Gloeobacter violaceus PCC 7421: one gene and its partner. The protein of the gene in region 1 binds, or shares a complex with, the protein of each later gene. Links are inferred from orthologs where the notes say so. Each region holds a gene or a part of one and is shown in the gene's direction. Other genes may lie near its edges.

The links.
Region 2: the proteins of ndhC (region 1) and nuoH are in contact, whole or in part, in a cryo-EM structure (PDB 6KHJ), measured with the Thermosynechococcus vestitus proteins. The link is inferred for Gloeobacter violaceus PCC 7421 from one-to-one orthologs. Residues at the interface, in WP_126986108.1 of Thermosynechococcus vestitus: Gly6, Tyr7, Glu8, Tyr9, Phe10, Gly12, Phe13, Leu14, Ile16, Cys17, Ser18, Pro21, Ala24, Leu25, Ala27, Ser28, Leu31, Arg32, Pro33, Ser35, Arg40, Leu41, Thr42, Thr43, Tyr44, Glu45, Ile51, Gly53, Ala54, Trp55; in WP_126985484.1 of Thermosynechococcus vestitus: Gln8, Lys26, Trp29, Leu30, Pro33, Met34, Met37, Leu38, Leu83, Ile84, Phe85, Lys86, Glu87, Asp88, Val89, Leu90, Pro91, Ala92, Thr100, Ala104, Val107, Ile108, Phe111, Leu112, Tyr114, Ile115, Ile125, Ser126, Leu128, Phe133.

Annotation. Positions count from the first base shown.
Region 1 is NC_005125.1:797,801-800,960, forward strand. Bases 87-2,934 are described here. They hold ndhC (NADH-quinone oxidoreductase subunit A), read left to right. Parts: upstream 87-1,253; coding sequence 1,254-1,616; downstream 1,617-2,934. Other genes in these bases: csaB (polysaccharide pyruvyl transferase CsaB), read left to right, coding at 87-112; clpS (ATP-dependent Clp protease adapter ClpS), read right to left, coding at 109-390; cobU (bifunctional adenosylcobinamide kinase/adenosylcobinamide-phosphate guanylyltransferase), read left to right, coding at 501-1,055; GLL_RS03900 (NADH dehydrogenase subunit K), read left to right, coding at 1,678-2,376; GLL_RS03905 (NAD(P)H-quinone oxidoreductase subunit J), read left to right, coding at 2,381-2,911. Outside these bases: more of csaB, read left to right, coding at 1-86; GLL_RS03910 (DUF1622 domain-containing protein), read left to right, coding at 3,150-3,160. UniProt on the Escherichia coli protein: NDH-1 shuttles electrons from NADH, via FMN and iron-sulfur (Fe-S) centers, to quinones in the respiratory chain. The immediate electron acceptor for the enzyme in this species is believed to be ubiquinone.
Region 2 is NC_005125.1:1,700,376-1,703,661, reverse strand. What follows is about bases 28-3,001. They hold nuoH (NADH-quinone oxidoreductase subunit NuoH), read left to right. Parts: upstream 28-889; coding sequence 890-2,113; downstream 2,114-3,001. Other genes in these bases: GLL_RS08230 (hypothetical protein), read left to right, coding at 2,572-3,001; GLL_RS08235 (hypothetical protein), read left to right, coding at 2,110-2,532; GLL_RS08245 (hypothetical protein), read left to right, coding at 414-875; GLL_RS08250 (sensor histidine kinase), read right to left, coding at 28-258. In the rest of the region: more of GLL_RS08250, read right to left, coding at 1-27; more of GLL_RS08230, read left to right, coding at 3,002-3,108; GLL_RS08225 (SDR family oxidoreductase), read left to right, coding at 3,185-3,286. UniProt on the Escherichia coli protein: NDH-1 shuttles electrons from NADH, via FMN and iron-sulfur (Fe-S) centers, to quinones in the respiratory chain. The immediate electron acceptor for the enzyme in this species is believed to be ubiquinone.

The DNA of each region.
Region 1 (3,160 bases):
GGGTGAAGCCTACAGGCAGGGCAGCGGTCTCAATGCCGAGGCGCGCCAAAGCTGGGTGCAGAGAGCACGCGCCAACGCTCGGGTACTTACCCGGGTGCTTGCCCCGGCTTAGCAGTCCGGTTCGTAGGTGCTAGTCAAGTTGTGGCGGTTGAGGCTTTCGCTATAAAATTCGGCGTGTTCAAGGGCACAGACAATCACCACCGCCACCCCGCCATTGTGGGCTTCGAGCATGATCTTGCGCGCCTTGGAAGGCTGCATCTTTGGAATGGTCTTCATCAACACCTCGATCACATAGTTCATCGGCGTGTGATCGTCGTTGTGCAGCAGAACTTTGTACAGCGGCATGGGTTTGCGCTGTACACTTTTCCTCTCAAGGGTCTCGGTGCTCATAAAAAATTCGGGTGGATGCGCAAAAATACTCAGCTACTTATTCTGCCTGCCGGTAGAGGCGTTGGCAATACTAAATATATCCACTGGCCGAGCAATTGGAAGGGGTGGCGGTGAAACTGATCCTGGTAAGCGGCCCCGCCCGTAGCGGCAAAAGCCAGCTGGCCGAACGACTGGCGGTGTCCTCTGCCCGGGTCACTTATGTCGCCACAGGCTGGAGCGTCCCCGACGATGCGGACTGGCAGGGACGCCTCGCGCGTCACCGCAAGCGCCGTCCCGCCTGCTGGAGTCTGGTTGAGACCGGTGCGCCCGGTGGGCCGGCCCTCGAAGCGGTACTCGCAGAAGCCGAAGCGGACGAATGCTTGCTGATCGATTCGCTCGGGGGCTGGCTGGGTGCGAGGCTGCTCGCAGATTTGGCGGAGGAGTCGCTCGCCCAGGAGGTGGCGGCCTTGCCTGGCCAGCTGCACCGGTGTGCGGCACGGGTGATTGCCGTGAGCGAGGAGGTCGGCTGGGGCGTGATCCCCGTCTATCCCCTGGGTCGGCGTTTTCGAGACTTGCTTGGTGAACTCAACCGCAATGTGGCCCGCGAGGCCGACGCCGCTTACCTGGTCGCCAACGGCTACGCCCTCGACCTGAAGGTGGTGGGGCGGCCGATCGATCAATTTTGAATCACTTATCCTCGGGCGGATGGATTCGAACCACCGAGTGCCTGGACCAAAACCAGGTGCCTTACCGCTTGGCGACGCCCGAACGCTTTGCCAATCGTAACCCACGCGCTCGCAAGCCTGTCAAGGCGAGGTCCGCTCGGGCCTCGGCCGTACAGCTGCGTTACACTGAAGGACACAACCGTTACTTCACAAAACGCAGTGTTTGTTCTTTCCGGTTACGACGCCCTGCTCATCTTTTTGTTGTTGAGCGCCCTGGTCCCGGTACTGGCCCTCACCATCTCCTATCTCATCCGTCCCAAAGGTTCCGGCGCCTTCCGCACCACCACCTACGAATCGGGGGTCGATCCGCGCGGCGACAGCTGGATCCAGTTCAACATCCGCTATTACATGTTCGCCCTGGTTTTCGTCGTCTTCGACGTGGAGACGGTGTTTCTCTATCCCTGGGCCGTGGCGTTCAACCAGCTGGGACTGCTCGCGTTTATCGAAGCGCTGATCTTTATCGCCATTCTGGTGGTCGCCCTGGTCTACGCCTGGCGCAAGGGCGCCCTCGAGTGGACCTGATTCGACCCGACTGTATATTCTGCATCCACCCACCCCGCACGGGCGCAAGCCCCAAGACGCCATGGACATCAAGAACCTGCTCAACCCGATCGAGCGCCCCGAAGTCACCAGCGAACTGACCAACAACGTGGTGCTCACGACGCTCAACGATCTGTACAACTGGGCGCGGCTTTCGAGCGTCTGGCCTCTGATGTACGGCACGAGCTGCTGCTTTATCGAATTTGCCGGACTGATCGGCTCGCGCTTCGACTTCGACCGCTTCGGGCTGGTGCCCCGCGCCTCACCGCGCCAGGCGGACCTGATCATCACCGCCGGTACGGTCACCATGAAGATGGCCCCGGCGCTGGTGACCCTCTACGAACAGATGCCCGAGCCCAAGTACGTGATCGCCATGGGCGCGTGCACGATCACCGGCGGTATGTTCTCCACCGACTCCTACACCACCGTGCGGGGTGTCGATAAGCTCATACCGGTGGACGTGTACATTCCGGGTTGCCCGCCCAGGCCCGAGGCGATCTTCGATGCGATCGTCAAGTTGCGCAAGAAAATGGCCACCGAGGACGTGCGCGACCGCTACGAGCAAATCCGCCAGACCCATCGCTACCACACTACTGCCCACACGCTCAAAGCGGTCCCGGAGTCACTCTCGAGCAAGTATCTCGAGAGCCCGACCCGCCAGGCGCCCCCACCGGGGCTGGCGGCGGCCATGGAGATGCCTCTGGTGCTGCCCGAAGTCGTCAAGCAAAACGAACAGGTCTGATCCGATGGAAGAGCAAACCACCCAATCCGCGGCCGATGGGCAGACTGCCATCGAGCTTGTCACCGGTCCTATTTCCGACGCGCTCAAGGCGCGCGGTTTACCCCACGAGTTGACGGGTCTCGACAACCGCAAAATCGAGATCATCAAAGTGGAGCCCGAGCACCTGATCGCGGTGGCCAGGGCTCTCTACGACGACGGCTTCAACTATCTGGCCTGCCAGTGCGGCTTCGACGAAGGCCCTGGTGATTCCCTCGGGAGCATGTACCACCTCACCAAGCTGAGCGACAGTGCCGATCGGCCGCCGGAAGTGCGCATCAAAGTCTTTCTGCCCCGCGACAACCCGCGCGTCCCTTCGGTCTACTGGATCTGGAAGACGGCGGACTGGCAGGAGCGCGAGTCGTTCGACATGTACGGGATCATCTACGAAGGCCATCCCAACCTCATCCGCATCCTGATGCCGGAGGACTGGGTGGGCTGGCCGATGCGCAAAGATTACGTGACGCCCGACTTTTACGAACTGCAGGACGCCTACTGAGCCCTACACGGTCTATGGCACGACCGGGTGGGTGGTCGTGAGGTGTTGGCTGGTATCGGTAAGGCTTTTGCTCGCCTGCAACGGATTTGGGCGGCTCAAGGGTATGCGGGTCAGTGCGTCAAGTGGGCCCAGCCGCACGAAGGGGTGACAGTCGAGGTGGTGTATCCCTGGTGGCGTCAGCTCAAGCTTTATTCCAACAAAGGACAGATGATTGTCCGTAACTAGTTCACCGCAAGCGATGGAACCGGA
Region 2 (3,286 bases), 900 kb from region 1 along the record:
TTTGTGGGCCAGCAGCGTCTGGAACTGCCAAAGCTTCGGTGCCACCGTGCCCACAGCGCTCAAAGCGGCCAGATCGAATTTGCCGCCCGCAAAGAGGATCACCCGCGCCGGATGCTCTCCTAGAAAGCCCGCGAGGGCAGCGACGGCCATCGACCAGGTGCGGCTGCCCGCCGCCTGCAGTTGCTCGGCGAAGGGGGGACCGGCGGCCAAGGCCTGGCTCAGCGAACGCAACCTTGGTGCAAGCCCGAGGGTTTCCATTGGGAAATCGCATGAATGTCCCGATTATCGCTACTGTAACGCTGCGTCGACAGGTTCGGCGGCCGGTTTTCCTACCTGCTCGGGTGGGGATCTCCTCACCGCAATAGCGCTATGTTACAAGTAGAAATGATTCTTCAACCAGCCCGAGCCATTCGATGAAAAGTGCACTTCCCGTTTTTACACTCGGTGTTTGCCTGACTGTGCTGGGCAGCCTTTCTGTCTCTGCCCAGTCGGCCACCCCGCCCGCCGAGGGGACGGCACCTGTCGGAGTCGACGCTGCCGCCGCCGAGATCCGCACCAAGCTTCCGTTTGTCTCCCGTGCCCCGGTCTACAACGGCATTCCGATGGAGTACCGCCTGGCCGCCATCCGCGGGCCAAAAGCCGAGAAAATCGTCGAAGACATCATTGGCTTCGGCCACAGCGACTTCGGCTCGCTGATTCTGTCCAAAAAAGAACAGCTGCCCGCCAAGTTGCGCACCGAGCCCGGCAACACCTGCAGCGTCTGTGCGGTCGAGCGCGGCCTCGGCAGGCGCAACATCGACTATTACGTCTTCTGGCTGCGCAACCTCAACGCCAAGCAGCGCCAGCAGCTTGTCCAGGCCCTGGAAACCGAGTAGGTAGGCACGTTTAGATGGAAGGAATCGATTTGGGCAATGCGTTTGCCCAAAGCTTGAGTGGCTTGGGAGTACCGGCGGACGTCGCCCGCGCCCTGTGGTTGCCCCTGCCGATGATCGTCATTTTGCTCACCGTCACCGTCGGGGTGATCGCCGCCGTCTGGGGTGAGCGCAAGTGGTCGGGCATGATGCAGCAGCGCATGGGTCCGACGATTATCGGTCTGGGCGGCTCGATCCAGGGTGCGGCGGACGGGGTGAAGCTGCTGGTCAAAGAGGACATCATCCCGGTCAAAGCCGATCCGTGGCTATTTACCCTCGGGCCGGCCATCGTGATTATCCCGGTGTTTTTCTCCTACCTGGTCATTCCGTTTGGTCAGGGACTGGTGCTCTCGGATATCACCATCGGCATTTTCTTCATCATCGCCGTGGCGAGCATTTCGCCCATCGGCGCGCTGATGGCGGGTTACGCCTCCAACAACAAGTACGCCCTTCTGGGGGGTCTGCGGGCGGCGGCCCAATCGATCTCCTACGAAATTCCGCTGGCACTCTCGGTGCTCGCCATCGTGATGATGTCGAGTTCGCTTTCGACCGTCGACATCGTCGAGCAGCAGGAGACGCTCGGACTGTTTTCGTTTTTCTCCTGGAACATCTGGCGCCAACCGATCGGTTTTGTGATTTTCTTGATTTCGGCGTTGGCTGAGACCGAGCGCGCCCCGTTCGATCTGCCGGAGGCGGAGTCGGAACTGGTGGCGGGCCACCACACCGAGTACACGGGTATGAAGTTTGCCCTGTTCTATCTCTCCGAGTACGCCAATTTGATCCTCGCCTCGCTCATCGCCTCGGTGCTGTTTTTGGGCGGTTGGAGCTTCATCGTGCCGCTGGAACCGCTGGCGGCGCTCTTCGGCATCGAGGCTTCCAACCCGATCTTCCAGGTGGTCAATGCCCTGGTCGGTATCAGTGTGACGATCTTGAAGGCGACGTTCTTCGTGTTCCTCGCTATCCTGGCGCGTTGGACCCTGCCCAGGGTGCGCATCGACCAACTATTGGATCTGGGCTGGAAATTTCTGCTGCCGGTGTCGCTTTTTAACTTGTTGTTGACCGCCGCCCTGGTGTTGCTCTCCAACACGCTCAAGACGACGCTGCCTTTGTATCTGCCGCTGATAATCTTTGTGGGGCTCGTCTTCGTGGCGATGTCGCTGCAGAAGCGGCCCGCCGCCAAACCGACCGCCGCAAGAGCATGATGTATCACCCCATTGCCCTCTCACTGGTACTCGCAGCGGCCCTTCTGGCCGGTTGCCAGGCGAGCACCCCCTCGACCGCCAGGACCGCCGAGGAGCGGCCCGTGGCGGGCGGCCTCGGCAGCAATAAAGTCGGAGCCGATTTTCTGGCCGCCTCCCCCGCCAACCAGCTTGCCTACTGTGTCAGTTCGGTCAAGGCCTACAAGACTTCGGGAGTGCAAAGTTTCTCGGTGAGCCCCAGCATCGGCAACATCACCCCCGAGAGCTTTTGCTCCCAGCTCAACGAATACTTCGCCGAAGAGCCCGTGCGCCGCGAAGAGCGGCTTGCCCAGGCGGCGGCCGTGGCGATGCTGCTGTACTCCAGGCCCAAATCCCGCAAGCCCGACGCTGAACTCGATCAGATGGAATCGCGCAGCAAGTAGGTAGGATCGAGACCTGAGTGTCGTAGTGAGGTTCCCTCGATGCTTCGCGCCCAGCAGTACGTCTTCGACCTCGGCCCCGGCCAGATGTTGGCGGTGAGCCTTCAGGGCGAGCAAACGCTTTTGTCCCTGCAGAGCGGCTCGGTGGGTCAGCAGCAAAGCCAGCAATCGGGTTTTCCCACTGGAGCCTGGCTGGTTGAGCCCCAGGCCTGGCAGTCCCACGGGACGGTCCATCTGCGCATCCAGTCGCAGCGGGGCAGCTTCTGGCTCCAGATTGGCCACGGGCAAATCGGCGCCGGTTCGCCGCCGCCCCAGGACGCCCTGCCGGTGCCCAGCCGCGCGGTTTCCGGCCCCCCCCGCACCCGGCCTGCCGAGCCGACTATGCGGCCGATGGCCCCCGTGCCGCCGATGAAACCCATGGAGATGCAGATGGGCAATATGGCGATGCGCATGGGGGGCGAGCCGCCAAGCTCGGACTTGCAGGCGGAAAATCTGCGTCTGCGCGAAGAGAACCTGCGCCTGCGCGAGGAGGTGCTCGCGCTGCGCGAGCAACTGTGGCAACGGCGCCAGGGCCAGTGAAGTGCGACCGGTCTTATCGTTCTATAATGGATAACGGTGTATAAACCACTACGCTTTTATCTGCCTGAGAGCCGCCTTGGAATCAGCGCAAACTGACAGGATACGGGGGGTAGCCCTCATCACCGGAGCAAGCAGTGGCATCGGTCGCGCTGTGGCGAGGCGTCTGGCGGAGCAGGGC